DNA from 3 places in the Leclercia sp. genome. Region 3 is predicted to be linked to each of the others. Evidence: predicted binding sites of a transcription regulator. Region 3 holds the regulator's gene; each other region holds the start of a gene.
What was found. The regulator Fur, encoded in region 3, represses iron uptake genes when iron is present. The targets are predictions, from matches to a motif close to ATAATAATGAGAACNACTATCAA.
Positions count from the first base shown of each region.

Region 1: the regulator Fur is predicted to act here: its motif matches at 1,680-1,702, upstream of sufA (Fe-S cluster assembly scaffold SufA).
Region 2: the regulator Fur is predicted to act here: its motif matches at 2,328-2,350, upstream of fhuF (siderophore-iron reductase FhuF).

Region 1 is NZ_DAIQCE010000001.1:1,422,881-1,427,031, reverse strand. It holds gene ydiJ (D-2-hydroxyglutarate dehydrogenase YdiJ) at 1-587, shown strand, start outside; gene menI (1,4-dihydroxy-2-naphthoyl-CoA hydrolase) at 584-994, shown strand; gene sufA (Fe-S cluster assembly scaffold SufA) at 1,742-2,110, shown strand; gene sufB (Fe-S cluster assembly protein SufB) at 2,119-3,606, shown strand; gene sufC (Fe-S cluster assembly ATPase SufC) at 3,623-4,151, shown strand, end outside.
Region 2 is NZ_DAIQCE010000003.1:193,793-197,943, forward strand. It holds gene rimI (ribosomal protein S18-alanine N-acetyltransferase) at 1-68, opposite strand, end outside; gene V7Q49_RS12340 (DNA polymerase III subunit psi) at 37-450, opposite strand; gene rsmC (16S rRNA (guanine(1207)-N(2))-methyltransferase RsmC) at 553-1,581, shown strand; tRNA gene V7Q49_RS12350 (tRNA-Leu) at 1,722-1,807, shown strand; tRNA gene V7Q49_RS12355 (tRNA-Leu) at 1,837-1,923, shown strand; tRNA gene V7Q49_RS12360 (tRNA-Leu) at 1,957-2,042, shown strand; gene V7Q49_RS12365 (DUF1435 domain-containing protein) at 2,082-2,312, opposite strand; gene fhuF (siderophore-iron reductase FhuF) at 2,469-3,257, shown strand; gene V7Q49_RS12375 (PTS sugar transporter subunit IIC) at 3,381-4,151, opposite strand, start outside.
Region 3 is NZ_DAIQCE010000002.1:45,328-49,478, reverse strand. It holds gene chiP (chitoporin ChiP) at 1-1,170, shown strand, start outside; gene chiQ (ChiQ/YbfN family lipoprotein) at 1,220-1,549, shown strand; gene fur (ferric iron uptake transcriptional regulator) at 1,703-2,149, opposite strand; gene fldA (flavodoxin FldA) at 2,441-2,971, opposite strand; gene ybfE (LexA regulated protein) at 3,127-3,414, opposite strand; gene ybfF (esterase) at 3,543-4,151, opposite strand, start outside.

The sequences.
Region 1 (4,151 bases), on a different contig from region 3:
TTTCCCCGAACGGTAAAGCCCAGCACATTAAAGGCTTCCTTAATCGTTTCGCGAAAACGGCGCAAAAGACCTCTGACTTCCTCAATCGCGTGGCGCAGCTGGGCATGCCGATGGTCGGCGTCGATCCGGCGCTGGTGCTCTGCTATCGCGATGAGTACAAGCAGACCCTCGGCGACAAGCGCGGCGACTTCCACGTGATGCTGGTGCATGAGTGGCTTCCGGCGATCGTCAGTGCGCAAACCGCGCAGGAGACCAGCGGCGAACCCTGGTATCTGTTCGGCCACTGTACTGAAGTGACCGCGCTGCCGGGTGCGCCTGCCCAGTGGGCCACCATCTTTGCCCGCTTTGGCGCGAAGCTCGAGAGCGTCAGCGTCGGCTGCTGCGGCATGGCCGGAACCTACGGCCATGAGGTGGTGAACCACAAGAACTCGCTGGGGATCTATGAGCTCTCCTGGCATCAGGCGATGCAGCGTCTGCCGCGCAACCGCTGTCTGGCCACCGGCTACTCCTGCCGCAGCCAGGTCAAGCGCGTCGAGGGCAGCGGGGTGCGCCATCCACTGCAGGCTCTACTGGAGATTATGGGATGATCTGGAAACGAGCCGTCACTTTGCAGGCGTTAAACGCCATGAGCGACGGGAATATGGTGGGGCTGCTGGATATCCAGTTTACCCGCCTCGGCGAAGATGAACTGGAAGCCACCATGCCGGTGGACAGTCGCACCCATCAGCCGTTTGGCCTGCTGCACGGCGGCGCGTCGGTGGTGCTGGCCGAAACCCTCGGCTCGGTGGCGGGCTATCTCTGCACCGAAGGGGAGCAGAAGGTGGTGGGGCTGGAAGTGAATGCCAACCACATTCGTTCCGTGCGCAGCGGTCGGGTGCGCGGGGTTTGTCGCGCCCTGCATACCGGTGGCCGACACCAGGTGTGGCAGATCGATATTTTCGATGAACAGCAGCGCCTGTGCTGCTCGTCGCGGCTCACCACTGCGGTGGTATGAAGCAGAAGGCCGCGAAAGCGGCCTTTTTACTTCTCCATCTCGTTGAAATGGCATTGCTTCCCGACAGGCCGCAATTTATGTTAATTCGCTCGTCAAAGTTTATGAGATTATTCCTATGCTCCTTCAAGAGCTAAGCCATGATGAGTGCCGGAGATAAGCGCCGGATGGAGCAAGAAACCCTCACGATTACCCGCCTGGTAATCGTGAGGGTTTTCTTTTTTGCACGTCCTTAAAAAACAAAAGGCCGCATCTGCGACCTTTTGTTTCCCTTCAATAATCGTCTCTTAAATCCTGCATGGCAGACAGAATGACCAGGCCGGTAATGACTACGGCAAGGGTGGCGGTTATCAACAGTGCAGTGAGCATATTTCCTCCTGATGCTGACCTTAATACAACAAGGATAGCGCACCCGCAGGCTATCTAGCGCCCTTGCCGGGGCGCTTTCAGAATACGCCTACAGGTAAGAGCAGCCGTTCCCGCACACCTCCTATCTCAATAATTGGTATTTTCTATACATATTTTGCATTTAGCCCATTCAGGCGGGAATTCATGGAAAATTACCCATTCGATCAATATGTTGAGTAAATGTGATCATCCCTGTTAACCCCCGTGGCAGGGTCTATGCTTAATGAAAGTAGCCAAAAAGGGCGGTTAAGCCGAATGCCCCTGCAACTGAGGGGTTGAAGTGATAATCATTATCACTAACATGGTGTTATGCCCTGGGGGCGCAATACAAGAGGTGGATTTATGCAACAGCATTCAGAAACATTTGATCCGACAGAATTTGCGTGGCGTGGATTGTCGCTCACACCGGCCGCCGCGGCGCATATCCGCGAGCTGGTAAGTAAACAGGCGGGCATACTCGGCGTGCGGTTAGGCGTTAAAACCACCGGCTGCGCCGGGTTTGGTTACGTGCTGGATACCGTCAGCGAACCGGCGAAAGACGACCTGCTGTTCGAGCAGGACGGTGCCCGCCTCTATGTCCCCTTGCAGGCGATGCCGTTTATTGACGGCACAGAAGTGGATTACGTGCGCGAAGGCTTAAACCAGTTATTCAAATTCAATAACCCGAAAGCCCAGAACGAATGCGGCTGCGGCGAAAGTTTTGGGGTATAGGCGGTATTATGTCTCGACATACTGAAGCAACTGACGACGTCAACACCTGGTCCGGCGGCCATATTAATTACAAAGAGGGCTTCTTCACCCAACTGCAGACTGATGAGCTGGCAAAAGGGATCAACGAAGAGGTCATCCGCGCCATTTCCGCCAAGCGCAACGAGCCAGACTGGATGCTGGAGTTCCGTCTGAATGCGTTCAAGGCCTGGCTGGAGATGGAAGAGCCGCACTGGCTGAAGGCGCACTACGATAAGCTGAACTATCAGGATTACAGCTACTACTCCGCGCCGTCGTGCGGCAACTGCGACGACACCTGCGCCTCTGAGCCCGGTGCGGTCCAGCAGACCGGGGCTAACGCCTTTTTAAGCAAAGAGGTGGAAGAGGCCTTCGAGCAGCTCGGCGTGCCGGTGCGCGAAGGGCGGGAGGTGGCGGTGGACGCCATCTTCGACTCCGTCTCGGTCGCCACCACCTACCGGGAGAAGCTGGGCGAGCAGGGGATCATCTTCTGCTCGTTTGGCGAAGCTATCCACGATCACCCCGAGCTGGTGAAGAAGTACCTCGGCACGGTCGTGCCGGGCAATGACAACTTCTTTGCGGCGCTCAACGCGGCGGTGGCCTCCGACGGCACCTTTATCTATGTGCCGAAGGGCGTGCGCTGCCCGATGGAGCTGTCGACCTATTTCCGCATCAACGCCGAGAAAACCGGCCAGTTTGAACGCACCATTCTGGTGGCCGATGAGGGCAGCTACGTCAGCTATATCGAGGGCTGTTCCGCCCCGGTTCGCGACAGCTATCAGCTGCACGCCGCGGTAGTGGAGGTGATCATCCATAAAGACGCCGAGGTGAAATACTCCACGGTGCAGAACTGGTTCCCGGGGGATAACAATACCGGCGGCATCCTGAACTTCGTCACCAAGCGCGCCCTGTGCGAAGGCGAAAACAGCAAGATGTCCTGGACCCAGTCGGAAACCGGCTCCGCCATTACCTGGAAATACCCGAGCTGCATTCTGCGCGGGGATAACTCCATCGGCGAGTTCTACTCGGTAGCGCTCACCAGCGGCCATCAGCAGGCCGACACCGGCACCAAGATGATCCATATTGGCAAGAACACCAAATCGACCATCATCTCGAAAGGGATCTCGGCGGGTAAAAGCCAGAACAGCTACCGCGGGCTGGTCAAGATCATGCCGACGGCCACCAACGCGCGCAACTTTACCCAGTGTGACTCGATGCTGATTGGCCCGGACTGCGGAGCGCATACCTTCCCGTACGTTGAGTGCCGCAACAACAGCGCCCAGCTGGAGCACGAAGCCACCACCTCGCGGATCGGGGAAGATCAGCTCTTCTACTGTCTGCAGCGCGGCATCAGCGAAGAGGATGCCATTTCAATGATCGTGAACGGCTTCTGTAAGGATGTGTTCTCTGAACTGCCGCTGGAGTTTGCCGTTGAAGCGCAGAAATTACTGGCGATTAGCCTTGAACACAGCGTCGGTTAAGGATTAAGGAAAGCACATGTTAAGCATTAAAGATTTACAGGTCAGTGTGGAAGATAAAGCGATCCTGCGCGGCCTGAGCCTGGACGTGCGTCCGGGTGAAGTCCACGCCATTATGGGGCCGAACGGCTCGGGGAAAAGTACGCTCTCGGCGACCCTCGCCGGGCGTGAAGATTACGAAGTGGTCGGCGGTTCGGTGGAGTTTAAGGGCAAAGATCTGCTGGAGCTGTCGCCGGAAGACCGCGCCGGGGAGGGCATTTTTATGGCCTTCCAGTATCCGGTGGAGATCCCCGGCGTCAGCAACCAGTTCTTCCTGCAGACCGCGCTGAACGCAGTGCGCAAATACCGCAGCGAAGAGGAGCTGGATCGCTTTGATTTTCAGGATCTGATGGAAGAGAAGATCCAGCTGCTGAAAATGCCCGAAGATCTGCTTACCCGTTCGGTCAACGTCGGTTTCTCCGGCGGGGAGAAGAAGCGTAACGACATTCTGCAGATGGCGGTGCTGGAGCCGGAGCTGTGTATTCTTGACGAAACCGACTCCGGGCTGG
Region 2 (4,151 bases), on a different contig from region 3:
TGGGCGCGTTTTTCGATGTCAAAAGCCTGGGCTAAATCAGTCGTCGTGAGGGAAGAAATTGTGTTCATGTTCGCAGATTTGTTGCCACAGCGCGCGACGTGCCGCCGGGTTAGCCTTAAGTTCGTCCAGTACCGGGGTGGCCAGGTTGCCGCCCTCCAGCGTCATCTCTTCCATCACGCCAAGCTGCCAGCTGTTGCAGTGCCCCTCGGGGGGCAGCATGGCCACGCGCTCGGGCGTCAGCTGCAGCACCTGATCGGCACTCAGCTTAAGCGCGCGCAGCACGTCAGCAATCAGCGGCTCGCTCAGCGCGGGCAGGCTCTGTGCCACCATCACCAGACGAACGTGCGCTGGAAGCGAGATGGCGATTTCGCCCTGCAAGGCCGCCGGGCGACGCAACGCCCACTGGGTGATGCCCAGCTGCTGTAATTGCCTGTCTCGTCGGGATGCCATTGCGAAAACTCCTGTCTGTCAGGCGCGCAAATATAGCAAATGTGTCGAATCTGCGCCATCTACCTACTATAATCCCCGCCTGAGTTTATTGAGGAACAATTCATGTCTGCATTTACCCCGGCAAGTGAAGTCTTGCTGCGCCACAGTGATGATTTCGAACAAAGCCGTATTCTGTTTGCCGGAGATATGCAGGATGACCTGCCTGCCCGTTTCGAGTGCGCCGACAGCCGCGCGCACACCCAGCAGTATCACCACTGGCAGGTACTGAGCCGCCAGATGGGCGAGCGCGTCCGTTACAGCCTGGTGGCTGAACAGAGCGACGTGGCCGACTGCGATACGCTGATCTACTACTGGCCGAAGAATAAACCTGAAGCCCAGTTCCAGCTGATGAACCTGCTCTCCCTGCTGCCGGTGGGTTGCGATATTTTCGTGATCGGCGAGAACCGCAGCGGCGTGCGCAGCGCCGAGCAGATGCTGGCCGATTACGCCACCCTGAACAAGGTCGACAGCGCCCGCCGCTGTGGCCTGTATCATGGCCGTCTGGACAAAAAACCGACCTTCGACGCAGAAAAATACTGGGGCGAATATCAGTTAGATGGCCTGACCATCAAAACGCTGCCGGGCGTCTTCAGCCGTGACGGTCTGGACGTCGGCAGCCAGCTGCTGCTCTCCACCTTCACGCCGCACACCAAAGGCAAAGTGCTGGATGTCGGCTGTGGCGCGGGCGTGCTCTCTGCGGTACTCGCCAGCCACTCACCGAAGGTGCGTTTAACCCTGACCGATGTCGGCGCATCCGCCATCGAAGCCAGCCGCGCGACCCTTGCCGCAAACGGCATTGAGGGCGAAGTGTTCGCCTCCAACGTGCTCTCCGACGTGACCGGCCGTTTCGATATGATTATCTCCAACCCGCCGTTCCATGACGGGATGGAAACCAGCCTCGAAGCGGCACAAACGCTGATCCGCACCGCGGTACGCCACCTGAACAGCGGCGGCGAGCTGCGCATCGTGGCCAACGCCTTCCTGCCGTATCCGAAGGTGCTGGATGAAGTCTTCGGCTTCCACGAAGTGCTGGCACAAACGGGTCGCTTTAAGATCTACCGCGCGATCATGACCCGTCAGGCGAAGAAATAACGCCTCTCTCCGGCCTGATTTGCCCGATCAGGCCATTTTTGCAACAAAAAAAACATCCGGCACAATTATCTGTTGACGAACAGCTGAAAACATCTAGAATGCGCCTCCGTGGTTGCGATACTTTTTTGTATCGTTGGTATGCGAAGGTGGCGGAATTGGTAGACGCGCTAGCTTCAGGTGTTAGTGTCCTTAGGATGTGGGGGTTCGAGTCCCCCCCCTCGCACCAACAACCATGATTGATATTGCTCGCACTGGGCGAAGGTGGCGGAATTGGTAGACGCGCTAGCTTCAGGTGTTAGTGTCCTTACGGATGTGGGGGTTCGAGTCCCCCCCCTCGCACCAACGAGGCGATATCAACAAAAATAAGATGACTGTGCGAAGGTGGCGGAATTGGTAGACGCGCTAGCTTCAGGTGTTAGTGTCCTTAGGATGTGGGGGTTCGAGTCCCCCCCCTCGCACCAATTATCTTATCTCCCCCGACGTTCCCTCTTGTTATCCTTTCAGTTCAGATTCATCGCCAGAACCCATATTCCCGCAATGAGCGCGACGCAGGATGGCAGCAGCACAAAGTGCCGCAGTTGTTTATGCCAGATCATGGCCGATGACATCAGCAATCCCGAGACGATAATCAGTTTCCAGACCGCCAGCGACAGATCGGTAAAGGCCAGCCCGACAATCATCGCTCCCGGCAGTATCACCCCCCATCCACTCCCTAACGCTCTGCTCAACATGATCTGTCTCTCACCTCGATAATGATAACCAATATCATATGATATAATTTCTCATTTGTCAGCGTGTCGCGTATTTGTGTAAAAAATCTTGCGCACGGTTTTATCTATAGTTAGGATTGGCAATCATTATCATTTAGATTTTTATCCAGCCCAATTATGGCCATACGCTCCGCACACGTCATTGAGAATGTTATCTGGCAAACCCGCCTTCCGGCCGGGCCTTCAGGGCTTGCGGACGCGGTGCGTGACGCCATTGCCGAGACGCGTGCGCATATGCTGGATGTTATCAAGCTGGATGAGACCGCTCCGCATCACGCCCTGACGCTGGCGCAGTGGCAACGCCCCGCCGAGCTGCAGTCGTTACTGGCAACCTACTCCGATCATATCTACCGCAATCAGCCCACCCTGGCGCGCGAGAACAAGCCGCTGCTGTCGCTGTGGGCGCAATGGTATATCGGGCTGATGGCCCCGCCGATGATGCTGGCCCTGCTTACCCAGGACGCGGCACTGGATCTCTCCCCTGAGCATTTCCACGTTGAGTTTCACGAAACCGGCCGCGCCGCCTGCTTCTGGATCGACGTCCAGGAAGACAGCCAGACGACGTCGCTTTCTGCGCAGCAAAGAATGGAAGTGCTGATTACCCGGGCGCTGATCCCGGTTGTTGAGGCGCTGGAAGAGACGGGTGAGATCAACGGCAAGCTTATCTGGAGCAATACCGGGTATTTGATTCACTGGTATCTGAACGAAATGAAAACCCTGCTGGGTGATGAGAAGGTCGACGCGCTGCGCCAGTCCCTTTTCTTTGCCCGCCAGCTGTCGGATGGACGTGATAATCCGCTGTACCGCACTGTGGTTCCGCGCGACGGGCTGCTGGTACGACGCACCTGCTGCCAGCGCTATCGCCTGCCGGACGTTCAGCAGTGCGGGGATTGCACGCTTAAATAGTTTCGTGGAGGGTGAGTGCGGTCTGATATTGGGTGCGGCCTGATGCCCTCATCCTGGCCCTCTCCCACGAGGAGAGGGTACAAACACTAAAAACGGCGACCTCTGGTCGCCGTTTTGCTTTTGTTACGCCACCTGCTGACTTTCCTCTTCGGCACGCTGGGCCTCTTCGGCCTCCTGCGCCAGCAGCTGTTTCTCGTACACCTTAAAGAACGGGTAGTAGATGATGGCAGAGACGAGGGCTAACAGCACCACCAGCACCGCCGCGCGGAAATCCCAGCCCAGCGCCCAGGCGGCACCCACCGGCGCTGGCGCCGTCCACGGCACCACGGAGATCACACGACCAATCAGATCCAGCTTCATCGCCGCCCACGCCAGCACCGCATTCACCATCGGCGCCAGCAGGAACGGAATAAAGAACACCGGGTTCATCACGATCGGCGTACCAAAGATCACCGGTTCGTTAATGTTGAAAATACTCGGTACCACGCTCAGACGGCCAATCGAACGCAGGTGCGCCGAGCGGCTGCGCAGATAGCAGAATACCAGCCCCATCGTCGCCCCGGAGCCGCCGATGACAATGAAGAAGGTCCAGAACGCCTCCATAAAGATGTGCGGCAGCGGCGCGCTCTGCGCCAGCGCGGTCTGGTTCATCCCGAGGTTGGTCAGCCAGAACATCTGCAGCATCCCGGAGACAATCGCCGCCCCGTGGATCCCGGCAAACCACAGCAGATGACCAATCAACACCGCCAGCAGGATCGCCGGCAGGGAGTCCGCCGCGGAGACCAGCGGCTTAAAGATCGCCATAATCGCCTGCGGGATCAGCATGCCAAACTCAGACTGGATGAACAGGCTCAGCGGATAGAGGGTTAACACCACCACCAGCACCGGGATCAG
Region 3 (4,151 bases):
GGCTATGCCGCCGATATGTTCGGTCTCGATCTGGCTGCGTTCACGGCCATCGAAATGGCGGAAAACGGCGACAGCGGTCACCCGAACGAAATTGCCTTCTCCTCCAGCAACAAAGCTTATAAAGAGGACTGGTCCGGCGATAAGAGCGGGATCAGCCTGTACAAAGCGGCGGCTAAATTTAAATACGGTCCGGTCTGGGCACGCGGTGGCTGGTTGCAGCCAACCGGTCAAACCCTGCTGGCGCCGCACTGGAGCTTTATGCCGGGTACCTATCAGGGTGCTGAAGCCGGGGCCAACTTTGACTACGGTGATAGCGGTGCGTTGAGTTTCTCGTACATGTGGACCAACGAATATAAAGCGCCGTGGCACCTCGAGATGGACAAGTTCTATCAGAATGACAGGAAAACCCGCGTCGACTATCTCCACTCCTTCGGCGCGAAGTACGATTTCAAAAACAACCTGATTCTGGAAGCGGCCTTTGGTCAGGCTGAAGGTTTTATCGATCAGTACTTTGCTAAAGCCAGCTACAAGCTTGATATCGTGGGTGGCCCGCTCTCCACCAGCTATCAGTTCTACGGCACGCGTGATAAAGCCGACAGCGGCACCGAGAATGATATCTACGATGGTACAGCATGGCTGCAGGCGCTGACGCTGGGCTACAAGGTCGGCCAGGTCGATTTACGTCTGGAAGGGACTTACGTCAAGGCGGAAGGGCAGCAGGGTTACTTCCTGCAGCGTATGACCCCAACCTATGCGTCTTCCAACGGTCGTCTGGACGTGTGGTGGGATAACCGCTCCGACTTTAACGCCAACGGCGAAAAAGCGGTCTTCTTCGGTGCCATGTATGATCTGAGCAACTGGAACCTTGCGGGCTGGAGCGTTGGCGCGTCCTATGTCTATGCCTGGGATGCGAAACCGTCAGACTGGTTAATCAACAGCGCCGGTCAGCGTGAAGATATCGCCTCCAACAAGATTAAGGAATCGGCCTACAGCCTGGATGCGATCTACACCCTGCAGGACGGCCGCGCGAAAGGAACCATGTTCAAACTGCACTTCACGCAGTATGACAACCACTCCGATATCCCAAGCTATGGCGGCGGCTACGGCAACATCTTCCAGGATGAGCGTGACGTGAAGTTCATGGTTATCGCCCCGTTCACCATCTTCTGATGACAATCCGGGCGGGGACTCACTCCCCGCCTGACTGGAGATCGTTATGTTGAAAAAAATCGTCATGGTCGCAGTGCTGGCATCAGGACTGGCCGCCTGCGCACAACCCCAGACCCAGAAAGAAGATACCCGTCTGAAAGAGGCCTACAGCGCGTGCATCAATACCGCTGAAGGGTCACCGGAAAAGATTGAAGCCTGTCAGAGCGTGCTGGACGTGCTGCGTCAGGAGAAGGCGCACGAACAGTTTGCGACCCAGGAAACCGTCCGGGTGGCGGATTACCAGGCCTGTATTCAGGCGCGTAAAACGGGTAACAATCAGGACGTGACCAAAAACTGCGATAAAATCTGGCAGGAGATCCGCAGCAACAACGCGAAGTAATGAGCTGTTTGCCACGCCCGGTGGCGCTATGCTTACCGGCCTGGGGGTGATTTCACCCTTGTAGGCCCGACAGCGCAGCGCCACCGGGCTTTTTTACATTATCGCAGGCAAAAAAAAGCCAACCGTCAGGTTGGCTCAGAGTCTATGCAAAGATTATTTGGTGTCGTGCGCGTGGTCATCTTCGCGGCAGTCGCCTTCGGCACAGTGGCCATACAGGTACAGACTGTGGTTGGTCAGACGAATGCCATGACGTGCGGCAATTTCGCGCTGACGTAATTCGATGGAATCATCGCTGAATTCGATCACTTTGCCGCAGTCGAGGCAAATCAGGTGATCGTGGTGGTGCTGCTGCGTCAGTTCAAACACGGATTTACCGCCTTCGAAATTATGACGCGTTACGATGCCTGCATCGTCGAACTGGTTCAGTACACGGTAAACGGTAGCCAGACCAATCTCTTCGCCCATGTCGATCAGACGCTTGTATAAGTCTTCCGCACTGACATGATGGTTATCCGGACCCTGAAGCACTTCCAAGATTTTTAACCGTGGAAGCGTGACTTTCAGTCCGGCCTTCTTTAATGCGGTGTTGTTGTCAGTCATGCGGAATCTGTCCTGTTGCTAAACGATTCACTTCTAAAGAAGAAGTGACAGAAAATGCACCTGGGATAATGCGTCTCATTATAGAACTGCCATGACGTAATGAAAACTGCAAGTCTCAAGTAAAGTATGCTTATAAAAACGTGGTACCGCCAACAAAGTTGTTACAAGGTTCCCCGTTTACTCCTGGATCATTGTACAGGTATGGCAGCAAAAGTTAAAAATTTGTAGCAATTATTTTGATTGGTATTACCTATCGATGCGGCGCAACTTTAGCGTTGCGCCGCGACATCATCAGGCGTTGAGGATGTCGTCGAGGTGCAGTTCTTCGCGAACCTGTTTTACCCATTTGTCGACGCGCTCAGCGGTCAGTTCCGGCTGTCGGTCTTCGTCGATGGCGAGGCCCACGAAGTTATTGTCATCGGCCAGACCTTTAGAGGCTTCGAAGTGATAACCGGCAGTTGGCCAGTGTCCTACGATCACCGCGCCGCGTGGCTCAATGATGTCGCGAATGGTGCCGAGGGCATCGCAGAAGTACTCTGCATAGTCTTCCTGGTCGCCACAGCCAAACAGGGCCACCAGCTTGCCGTTGAAATCGATCTCTTCCAGAGAAGGGAAGAAGTCGTCCCAGTCACACTGCGCTTCACCGTAATACCAGGTCGGGATGCCCAGCAGCAGAATATCGTAGCCTTCGATATCTTCTTTGCTGCTTTTCGCAATGTCATGCACATCGGCAACGTCTTTACCCAACTGTTTTTGAATGTTTTTTGCGATATTTTCGGTGTTACCCGTGTCGCTGCCGAAAAAAATGCCGATGATTGCCATGAGTAAAATAACCTCTTGATACTTAATGGTATGGTGGCGCAATTTAGCCACGGATAAGGGCAATCATAGCAGAACAGAGAAGCCTGCGGAAACTGCTATCACGCAGGACTGCACTCTGTGCTACATGAAAGCAACAAGAAGGGGAGTTTTCTGACTTACGCTTTGCCGTGCCATTTCTCGAGCTGCGCGATCAGCATCTCTTCAATAAGCTCACTGCGGCTGATCTCACGGGCATTCGCCAGCTCATTCAGCGCATCGACGGCTTCAGCATTCATTTTCAGCTCGACGCGTTTAAGCCCACGACTTTTATCGCGTTTAAGCTGATTGCGCTTATTAATGCGCAGCTGTTCATCACGCGAAAGCGGATTGGTTTTCGGTCGTCCCGGGCGACGCTCATTCGCGAACAGATCTATTGTCGTGCGGTCCGTGTGTTCTTTGGCCATGATTCTGAGACTTCGGGGGAAACAAGACACCCTGCTAATGCCCGGGCGATAAGCGCGCCATCATACATCACCGAAAACGGCACGCCAACGACTGGAGGCCCGCAGGCGACCAGTCGCTCTCTTTTTAATCAATTTTCGATGTCAGCGAGGTAACGGCGAATAGCGCGCAGCACCGCGTCCGGTTTTTCGGCATGGACCCAATGTCCGGCCCCGGCAATGACGTGCGCTCGCGCCTGAGGGAACTGCGCCAGCAGCGCATCACGGTACGCTTCGGTCACATACGGCGAATTGCCGCCGGTAATAAACAGGGTTGGATGCGGCCACGCGGCGACCGGCTGCCAGCCGACGATCTGATCGTATTGGTCCCAGAGAACCGGCACGTTGAAGCGCCACTGGCCGTCGACGAAGGATTTCAGCAGGAACTGCACCACGCCTTCTTCGTCAAGGTGTTCACGCATCAGCGCCGCAGCCTGCTGGCGGGTGCTGACGCCTGCGTCCGTCACGGCGTTAATGGCGGCGAAGATCTCATCGTGGCGGCGCACGTCATAATCCACCGGCGCGACGTCGATCACCACCAGCCCGGCAATGCGCTCTGGTGCGAGCGCCGTCAGCGCCATTACTGCTTTACCGCCCATTGAGTGACCAATCAGGATCGCCTTTTCAATATGGTGTTCATCCAGCGTATCCAGCAGATCCTGAGCCATGACGGCGTAGGTCATCTGCGGCGAGCGCGGCGA